2 linked regions of the Diaphorobacter ruginosibacter genome follow. Each later gene encodes a partner of the first gene's protein in a complex. Links are inferred from orthologs where the notes say so. Each region holds a gene or a part of one and is shown on either strand. Other genes may lie near its edges.

Region 1 (5,341 bases):
GTTGCTGCCCAGGCTCTGCAGCAGTTCGGCATGGGCCTCCAGAAGCTCGGCGGACAACTCGACCCCGGTGGCGCCCGCACCCACGATCGCCACCGACAGCGACCGCTCCGCCGAGAACGACGCCCGCACCGCGGCGCTCAGCCAATCGCTGTGGAAATGCTGGGCATCCACCGCGTTCTCCAACAGGTATGCGTTCTCAATGCCGGGCGTGCCGAACGAATTGGAGCCGCTGCCCATGGCCAGCACGAGATGCTTGTAGCTCACCGTGCGCTGCGGCACGATCTCGTTGCCCTGCCCGTCCTTCATGGCCGCGAGGGTCAGGGTCTTGCGAGCGCTGTCGAGCGCGCACATGTCTCCCATCGAGAAGCTGAAATGGTTGCGCCGCGCGAGCACCGTGTAGGACAAACCCTCCTGGTGAGCGTCCAGCGTTCCCGCAGCAACCTCATGCAGGGTAGGCTTCCAGATGTGGTATGGAAACCGGTCGATGAGAAGCACCTTCTCCCCACCGAGGTTCTTGCCCAAGTGCCTGCCCAGCTGGGCGGCAAGTTCCAGTCCGCCGGCTCCGCCACCGACGACGACAACGTCAAAATGCATTCCACCTCCGGCTGATTGTTGATGTAACTCAGTTTCACAGTTTAGCGCCCCACATGAAACATCAGAAGATTCCTATAGTGAAGTTTTGGATAATCAATTGGTCCAATTTGAGAGGTAATAGCAAAATATCAATCACAAATTGATTTCAATAGCCATCAATCCCAACCCTCAGGAGTTCACATGACGAAACGCCTCACCACGACCGCTGGCGCCCCGGTGCCCAACAACCAGGATTCGATGACTGCCGGGCCGCGCGGCCCCATGCTGCTTCAAGACCTGTGGCATCTGGAAAAGCTCGCCCACTTCAATCGCGAGGTGATTCCAGAGCGCCGCATGCATGCCAAGGGTTCCGGTGCGTTTGGAACATTCACGGTGACCGGTGACATCAGCCAGTACACGCGCGCCAAGCTGTTTTCCCAGGTGGGCAAGAAGACCGAGCTGTTCGCCCGCTTTTCCACGGTGGCAGGTGAGCGCGGCGCGGCCGATGCCGAACGCGACATTCGCGGTTTCGCGGTGAAGTTCTATACCGAGGAAGGCAACTGGGATCTGGTGGGCAACAACACGCCCGTGTTCTTTTTCCGCGATCCGCTGAAATTCCCGGATCTCAACAAGGCCGTGAAGCGCGATCCGTACACCAACCTGCGTTCGGCCGAGAACAACTGGGACTTCTGGACGGGCCTGCCCGAGGCGCTACACCAGATCACCATCGTCATGAGCGACCGCGGCATTCCGCGCGGCTATCGCCATATGCACGGTTTTGGTTCGCACACCTACAGCTTCATCAACAAGGAAGGTGTGCGCCATTATGTGAAGTTCCACTTCGTCAGCCAGCAGGGTATCGAGAACTTCTCGGACGAGGAAGCCGCCGCCGTTGTCGCCAAGGACCGCGAAAGCAGCCAGCGCGATCTGCTGGAAGCCATCGAGCGAGGTGATTTCCCCCGCTGGAAGCTCTGCGTGCAGATCATGACCGAGGAACAGGCACAGACCTACCGCTTCCATCCGTTCGATCTCACCAAGGTGTGGAGCAAGAAGGACTTTCCGCTCATCGAGGTGGGCATCATGGAGCTCAACCGCAATCCGGCCAACTATTACGCCGACGTGGAGCAGGCCTCGTTCGCGCCCAGCAACCTCGTGCCCGGCATCGGCCCCTCGCCCGACCGCATGCTGCAGTCGCGCCTGTTCGCCTACGCCGATGCTGCCCGCTATCGCCTGGGGGTGAACAACTACCAGATCCCGGTGAACGCGCCCAAGTGCCCCTATCACGCCTACCATCGCGATGGCGCCATGCGCGTTGACGGCAACTATGGCGGAACCCTGGCCTATGAACCCAACAGCAAGGGCGAATGGCAGGAGCAGCCCGAGTTCGCCGAACCCGTGGAAAAGCTCTATGGTGACGCCAGCCGCTGGAACTACCGCGAGGACGATAGCGACTACTTCACCCAGCCGGGCGACCTGTTCCGCCTGCTCACGCCCGAGAAGCAGCAGCTGCTGTTCGAGAACACCGCGCGCAACATCGCCGGTGTCTCCGATCACATCGTCCAGCGCCACATCGACCACTGCACCCAGGCCGACCCGGCCTACGGCAAGGGCGTGGCGGATGCGATCGCACGCCAGAAGGCCGGCAAGCTGTAAGCCGGTGCGCGCCCGACCGGCTGCCCCGGCCAATGGCGCGCGGAAACTCCGTTGATTCAGTGCCTGCGATGGGACAATCGCAGGCACTTTTCTTTTTTCCAAAGCATTTCGATAGTGCGTTTTGACGATCCGTCCGCCCGTGCCGCCAATTCCTGTTCTTCCTTCCGTTCCACGCAGGGCGATCTGCCCGCACTGCCTGCGACCCGCCTCGGCCTGCGTGTGCACGGCCATCCGCAGGGTGGCGCATCGGGTGGAGGTGCTGATCCTCATGCACCCGGACGAGGTGGGGCACGCCAAGGGAACGGGACAGCTGCTGCACCTCTGCCTGCCGAACAGCCGGATGGAGGTTGGTGAAACCTTTGACGCCGAGCTGCTCCATGCGCCGTGGAATTCCTCAGGCGAGGCCGTTCGCCCGTGGCTGCTGTATCCAGGAGATGCAGAAGGCCAGCAGGATCCCGGACCCGCGCACTCGCCCGCTGCCTGCACGCGGCTGGTCGTCCTGGATGCCACCTGGCGCCACAGCCGCCAGATGCTCCGCGCCAATCCGTTGCTGGCACGGTTGCCGCGACTGGCGCTGGCCGACGTTCCCGCATCGCGCTATGCGATCCGCAAGGCCCATGCCGAACATCAACTGTCCACGCTGGAGGCTGTCCACCTTGCATTGAAGGCGCTGGATCCGGGCGGCGCGAGCAGACTCGACGCGCTGAGCGAGGCGATGGACGGTTTTCTCGACCTCCAGCGCCCCTACTGGCCACACGCCCGCTGATGACGGACGACACAGAATGGAGCGTGACGGCGCGCTGGACGGCCTGGATGCCCCGGCTCAGCTGTTGTAGGCCTCGACGGGCTTGTCGTTCGGCTCCTTCAGCAACTGCCTGAGCGCGTCACTCATCGGCAGATTCAGCGACGTATTGGAGGGAGGAATGGGTTGCGTGAACCACTTGTCGTAGATTCTTGCGACTTCGCCGGACTTCATCATCGCGGTCAGCGCGGTATCCACGGCCTTCTTGAAATCCGCATCGTCCCGCCGCAGCACCAGTGCGATGGGCTCGGCGCCGAGCACCTCACCAACGATCCGGTAGCCGCCGGGGTTCTTCGAGCCTGCGATCAGGCCTGCCAGCAGGTTGTCATCGATGACGAAGGCGTCGGCACGGCCTGATTCCAGCATAAGAAAGCTCTCGAACTGGTCCTTGCCGAGCTGCGGCGTGAGATTCAGGCCATTCTCGCGGCCGAACTTGCGCAGCAGTTGCACGGACGTGGTGCCTGCCGATGCGGCGATGTTCTTGCCATCCAGCTGCTTGAACGAAGTGATGCCGGAATCCGCACGCACGGCCATGCGCACCTGGTTGACATAGGTGGTCACGGCAAACGAGACCTCTTTCTGGCGCGCCAGATTGTTGGTCTTGGGACCGCAGCCGATATCGACCGTGCCGTTCTGCACCAGAGGCAGGGAGTTCTGCGGCGTCATGGCCATGTACTCGATGCGGGCCTGCGGAGCGATCCGGCCCAGCACTTTCTCGCACAGCTCGACGTGATAGCCCATGTAGCGGCGATCCGCACCGATCGCATACGACATGGGCGGCGAGCTTTCGAGTACGCCCATCACGACCTTGTTGCCGCTCTGGATCTTGCCCAGGGTACCTGCGGCGGTCTGCGCCTGCCCAGGGGAAAGCACAAGCATGCCAGCCAGCGCGATGCCGGCCCTAACGAACTTCATGAATGACAACTCCTGACGGACTACCGTAAAACAGTGGATTGGTGGAAGGGGACGATGGAGTGGAAACTCGAGCGCCTTGCATAGCCCCGCGTGCAGGCCCTGCATTCGCTTCACCCCTGATGGCGTGCAGCGGCGCGCGACTGGAACTCGGGCCCGTAGGCAAACAGCGCCGGCATGCCGCCTGTATGCACGAAGACGACACGGGCGCCTGCGGGCAGGTGGCCCTGCTCTCTCAGGCGTGCCATGCCGGCGAAGGCCTTTCCGGTATAGACGGGGTCTAGCAGCAGGCCGTCGCTGCGTGCCACGTCCAGAAGGAAATCGAGTAGCCGGGCGTCAGGCAGTCCGTAGCTGGTATCCGGGTTGCCGTCGAAGACCTCGACATCCTGCGCTGTGGTCACCGGCGGTACATCCAGCATCCGCGCAAGCGCTGCACAGTGGGACAGCACCCGCTGCCGCTGTGCCGGCACATCGCGCCTCACGCTGACGCCGAGCACGCGTGCGGCGGAGCCGAGAAACCTCAGGCCGAACAGCAGGCCGGCCTGCGTCTGCCCACTCCCCGATGCGAGTACCACATGGCTCACATCCGGCTGCTGCGACAGCAACTCGGCTGCCGCATGCAGATAGCCGACGCTGCCCAGCGGATCGCTGTCGGCCTTCAACGAAATGACGTAGGGGACTTCGCCCCGCTCCCGCAGGCCCTGCGCAATCCCATGGATCGCCGCATCGGCGCCCACCTCGTCGTCAGGATTGTCGAAGCGGCTCACTCTGGCACCGTAGATGTCCGAGAGCAGCACATTGCCCGAATGCTCATAGGCCTCGCTGCGCATCGAAGGCACCCGATTCTCCAGCTGTACATGGCAGCGCAGTCCCAGGCGCGCGGCCACGGCCGCCGTTGCCCGGGTGTAGTTCGACTGGATGGCTCCGCTCACCAGCACCGCAGTGGCGCCCTGCTCGCGCGCCTGCCCGAAGTAGTACTCGAGCTGACGGATCTTGTTGCCGCCAAAGGCCAGGCCGGTCAGGTCATCGCGCTTCACGCTGAGGGCCACCCCCAGCTTGCGCCCCATGTGGGGCTGTGCCTCGAGCGGGGTGGGCACAAGGGCCAGGCTCACGCGTGGCAGCAAGACCTGGAGCTGGCCCTGGTCGTCTTTGGAAAGCAATCCTGGCATGGCGGGGAAAAGTCGGAAATCGAGTGCGGAACAAGCGGTGAATCGTTGCCGGCATTGGATCACGGTTCGATATGCGCTTATCGCTTCTGCATATGCGGAATGGATTGATCACCCGCGCCCCGAAGCATGCTTGGGCGCGCGCTATGCTTGAGGCATCGACAACAACACCAATGGAGACCCATCCCATGTCAGTGCGCTATCCCCTTGCCGATCTCAACACCCTGCCCCAGGA
Region 2 (3,960 bases), 1.3 Mb from region 1 along the record:
GTCTGGCGCCTGAACGTCGGCACTCCGCTGTCGGCGGGCGTGGGCACGGATGGCCGCTGGAGCGCGGTGGTCAGCCGCAACAACCAGCTGATCGCCATCGAGGGCGGCCGCGAGATCTGGCGCAAGAGCCTGCCGATCCAGGTGTTCACCGCACCGCTGGTGGCAGGCAACCGCGTGTTCGTGCTGGCGGCCGACCGCTCGGTCTATGCCTATGACGCAGCCTCCGGCCAGCGTCTGTGGACGCAACAGCGTCCGGGCGAGCCGCTCATCCTGCGCCAGCAGGGCGTGCTGCTGCCGATCGGCAATACGCTGGTGACGGGCCTTGCCGGTCGCCTGGTGGGCTTCAACCCCGACAATGGATCGATCCAGTGGGAAGCGCCGCTCGCCAGCCCCCGCGGCACCAACGATGTGGAGCGACTGGTCGAGATCGTCGGCCGCACGAGCCGCATCGGCGACAATCTGTGCGCCCGGGCTTTCCAGACATCGGTCGGCTGCATCGATGCCAGCCGGGGCAGCGTGGTCTGGACCCAGACTGCCAAGGGCAACGAAGGCATCGACGGTGACGACAAGAACATCTACGGTGTCGAAAGCAACGGAACCGTCCTGGCGTGGAAGCGCAGCGACGGCTCCAAGGTGTGGAGCAGCAGCCGCCTGCAGTATCGCGAGCTGACCGCTCCGCTGGTGCTGGGCCGCTCGGTGGTGATCGGTGATTCGACCGGCACCGTGCACATGCTGTCGCGCGAGGATGCCTCGCCGCTCAATCGTCTGACTACGGACAAATCTGGTGTCGCAGCAGCCCCCGTGGCCGTTGCTGGCACGCTCGTCGTGGTGACCCGCGACGGTGGAATCTACGGCTTCAGGCCGGAATAACCTAGAAAAACAACATGAAGCCCGTTATTGCTTTGGTTGGGCGCCCCAATGTGGGCAAGTCCACCTTGTTCAATCGATTGACGAAATCGCGTGACGCCATCGTCGCCGACTTCGCGGGATTGACACGCGACCGGCATTACGGAAATGGGCGCCAGGGCAAGCACGAATACATCGTGATCGACACTGGCGGCTTCGAGCCGGATGCATCCTCCGGCATCTTCCGCGAGATGGCCAAGCAGACGCAGCAAGCGGTTGCCGAGGCCGACGTGGTCATTTTTGTGGTGGACGTGCGCGCCGGTCTCTCGGCGCAGGATCACGAGATCGCCAAGTACCTGCGCCGCCTTGGCAAGCCCGCCCTCTTGGTGGGCAACAAGGCGGAAGGCATGAAGGACAGCATGCACATGTCCGAGTTCTATGAACTCGGCCTGGGCGAGGTCTACCCCATCTCCGCTGCGCACGGCCAGGGCGTCCGCCCGCTGGTCGAGTTGGCGCTCGGTCAGCTGAATCTGCCCGACCCGGACGATGAGGAGGAGGACCGCGAGTCCGGTGTGATTCGCCTGGCGGTTGCCGGTCGCCCGAACGTCGGCAAGTCCACCCTGATCAATACCTGGCTGGGCGAAGAGCGTCTCGTCGCATTCGACATGCCCGGAACGACGCGCGACGCGATCTCGGTTCCCTTCGAGCGTCTCGGCCAGCGCTTCGAGCTCATCGACACCGCCGGCCTGCGCCGCAAGGGCAAGGTGTTCGAGGCCATCGAAAAGTTTTCCGTGGTCAAGACGCTGCAGGCGGTCGAGAACGCGCACGTCGTGCTGCTGCTGCTCGATGCCACGCAAGGCGTGACCGATCAGGATGCACACATCGCCGGCTACATTCTGGAGAGTGGCCGCGCCGTGGTGCTGGCCGTCAACAAGTGGGACGCCGTGGATGACTATCAGCGGCAGATGCTGGAGCGCTCGATCGAGACGCGCCTGTCGTTCCTGAAGTTCGCGCCCATGCACTACATCTCGGCCCGCAAGCGCCAGGGTATCGGTCCGCTGTGGACGTCCATCCTGCAGGCCTACAAGGCGGCGACATGCAAGATGCCCACGCCGGTGCTCACGCGCCTGCTGCTGGAGGCAGTGCAGTTCCAGACGCCCAAGAAATCCGGCATGTACCGTCCCAAGCTGCGCTATGCGCACCAGGGCGGCATGAACCCACCGGTCATCGTCATCCATGGCAATTCGCTCGAGCACGTGACGGACGCCTACAAGCGATTCCTGGAAGCGCGCTTCCGCAAGGAATTCAATCTTGTGGGCACGCCCTTGCGAATTGAAATGAAGACCTCACATAATCCTTACGCCGATAAATAATCGGTTAGGCGCTAGCACTAAAACAACAGCGATTCAAGCCCTTGCATGGTGTAAGGCTGGGCCGCTGTGGTAAGGTGTCGGTTTACAACAACGCTCTGAGAACACGGAGAATATCGTGAGCAATAAAGGCCAACTTCTACAAGATCCCTTCCTGAACGCACTGCGCCGCGAGCACGTGCCCGTTTCGATCTATCTGGTCAACGGTATCAAGCTGCAAGGGCAAATCGAATCGTTCGACCAATACGTTGTGCTGCTGCGCAACACGGTGACCCAGATGGTCTACAAGCACGCCATCTCCACCATCGTCCCCGGACGCGCTGTGAACTTCACCACGGCGGAAAACGCAGAAGCTGACAACAATCAGTAATATCGCCATTTGCATGGCGGTCACTCTTCGGCCGTCAGGTCGAGAGTTTTTTATTTGAAGGCTCTAGACTTTGAGCGTTGAAGCACCAGTCCCTGCACAAGGTAATGCCCCGGTCATTCTTGTCGGGGTCGATTTTGGAGCTCCCCATTTCGATGGGGAGCTTGAAGAACTCGGTCTGCTGGCCGAAACCGCGGGCCTCCGGCCCGTCGCCCGCCTGACCTGCAAGCGCAAGGCTCCCGATGCCGCGCTGTTCGTGGGATCCGGCAAGGCGGAGGAAATCCGTCTCCTGGCGCAGACCTACGGCGCCAGAGAGATTCTCTTCGATCAAGCCCTGAGTCCTGCCCAGCAGCGAAACCTCGAGCGTGCGCTGGAGCTCCCGGTGAACGACCGGACTCTGTTGATCCTTGAAATCTTCGCCCAGCGTGCACGCAGCCATGAAGGCAAGTTGCAGATCGAGCTGGCGCGCCTGCAATACCTCAGTACCCGCCTTGTCCGTCGCTGGTCTCACCTTGAGCGCCAGCGCGGCGGTATCGGTGCGCGCGGCGGCCCGGGCGAGACGCAGATCGAGCTCGACCGCCGAATGATCAATGACGCGATCAAGCGCACCAAGGAGCGCTTGGTCAAGGTCAAGAAGCAACGCAACACGCAGCGTCGCCAGCGCGAGCGCCGCGAAGTGTTCAGTGTCTCGCTGGTGGGCTATACCAATGCCGGCAAATCCACGCTGTTCAATGCGCTGGTGAAGGCCCGTGCCTATGCGGCCGATCAACTGTTCGCGACGCTCGATACCACCACGCGCCAGATGTACCTGGGAGAGGAGGTGGGCTCCATTTCCCTCTCGGATACCGTGGGATTCATCCGCGACCTGCCGCACGGCCTGGTCGACGCATTCCAGGCCACGCTGCAGGAGGCGGTCGAGGCCGACCTGTTGCTGCATGTGGTGGACGCCTCGAATCCGAACTTCCCTGAGCAGATCGACCAGGTGCAGCGTGTGCTGGCGGAAATCGGCGCGGACGAGATCCCGCAGGTGCTGGTGTTCAACAAGCTGGACGCGATCGCGCCGGAGCAGATGCCCGTGCGGATGCGCGACGAGTACGAGATCGATGGCCGCAGGCTGCCGCGCGTATTTGTGAGTGCTCGTGATGGCGCAGGCCTGCAGGTACTTCGCGACGAGCTGGTGAGCAGTGCGCTGGCGTTGGGTAAACACACGATGTCCCCTGAGCCTGCTGCTGAATTTCAGCCTGATGAACATTGATTGGCACAATACTTACCCATCAAGCGTCTAAGAGAACAAGAGACTGGTGAACATGAATCCTGACAACTTCGCATTTCGCTGGGCCAGCCTGCCCCAGCGCATACGCGGGATGTTCAATCTGA

The links.
Region 2: the proteins of H9K76_RS10850 (region 1) and hfq are in contact, whole or in part, in a crystal structure (PDB 3VU3), measured with the Escherichia coli proteins. The link is inferred for Diaphorobacter ruginosibacter from one-to-one orthologs.

The regions. Positions count from the first base shown.
Region 1 is NZ_CP060714.1:2,399,618-2,404,958, reverse strand. What follows is about bases 1-3,000. They hold H9K76_RS10850 (catalase), read left to right. Parts: upstream 1-774; coding sequence 775-2,226; downstream 2,227-3,000. Other genes in these bases: H9K76_RS10845 (tRNA-uridine aminocarboxypropyltransferase), read left to right, coding at 2,375-2,992; H9K76_RS10855 (NAD(P)/FAD-dependent oxidoreductase), read right to left, coding at 1-594. Also shown: H9K76_RS10840 (transporter substrate-binding domain-containing protein), read right to left, coding at 3,050-3,943; H9K76_RS10835 (D-cysteine desulfhydrase family protein), read right to left, coding at 4,054-5,109; H9K76_RS10830 (peroxidase-related enzyme), read left to right, coding at 5,295-5,341.
Region 2 is NZ_CP060714.1:3,665,549-3,669,508, reverse strand. What follows is about bases 1,149-3,960. They hold hfq (RNA chaperone Hfq), read left to right. Parts: upstream 1,149-2,334; coding sequence 2,335-2,586; downstream 2,587-3,960. Other genes in these bases: hflK (FtsH protease activity modulator HflK), read left to right, coding at 3,891-3,960; hflX (GTPase HflX), read left to right, coding at 2,657-3,838; der (ribosome biogenesis GTPase Der), read left to right, coding at 1,149-2,219. Outside these bases: outer membrane protein assembly factor BamB, read left to right, coding at 1-870; more of der, read left to right, coding at 885-1,148. UniProt on the Escherichia coli protein: RNA chaperone that binds small regulatory RNA (sRNAs) and mRNAs to facilitate mRNA translational regulation in response to envelope stress, environmental stress and changes in metabolite concentrations.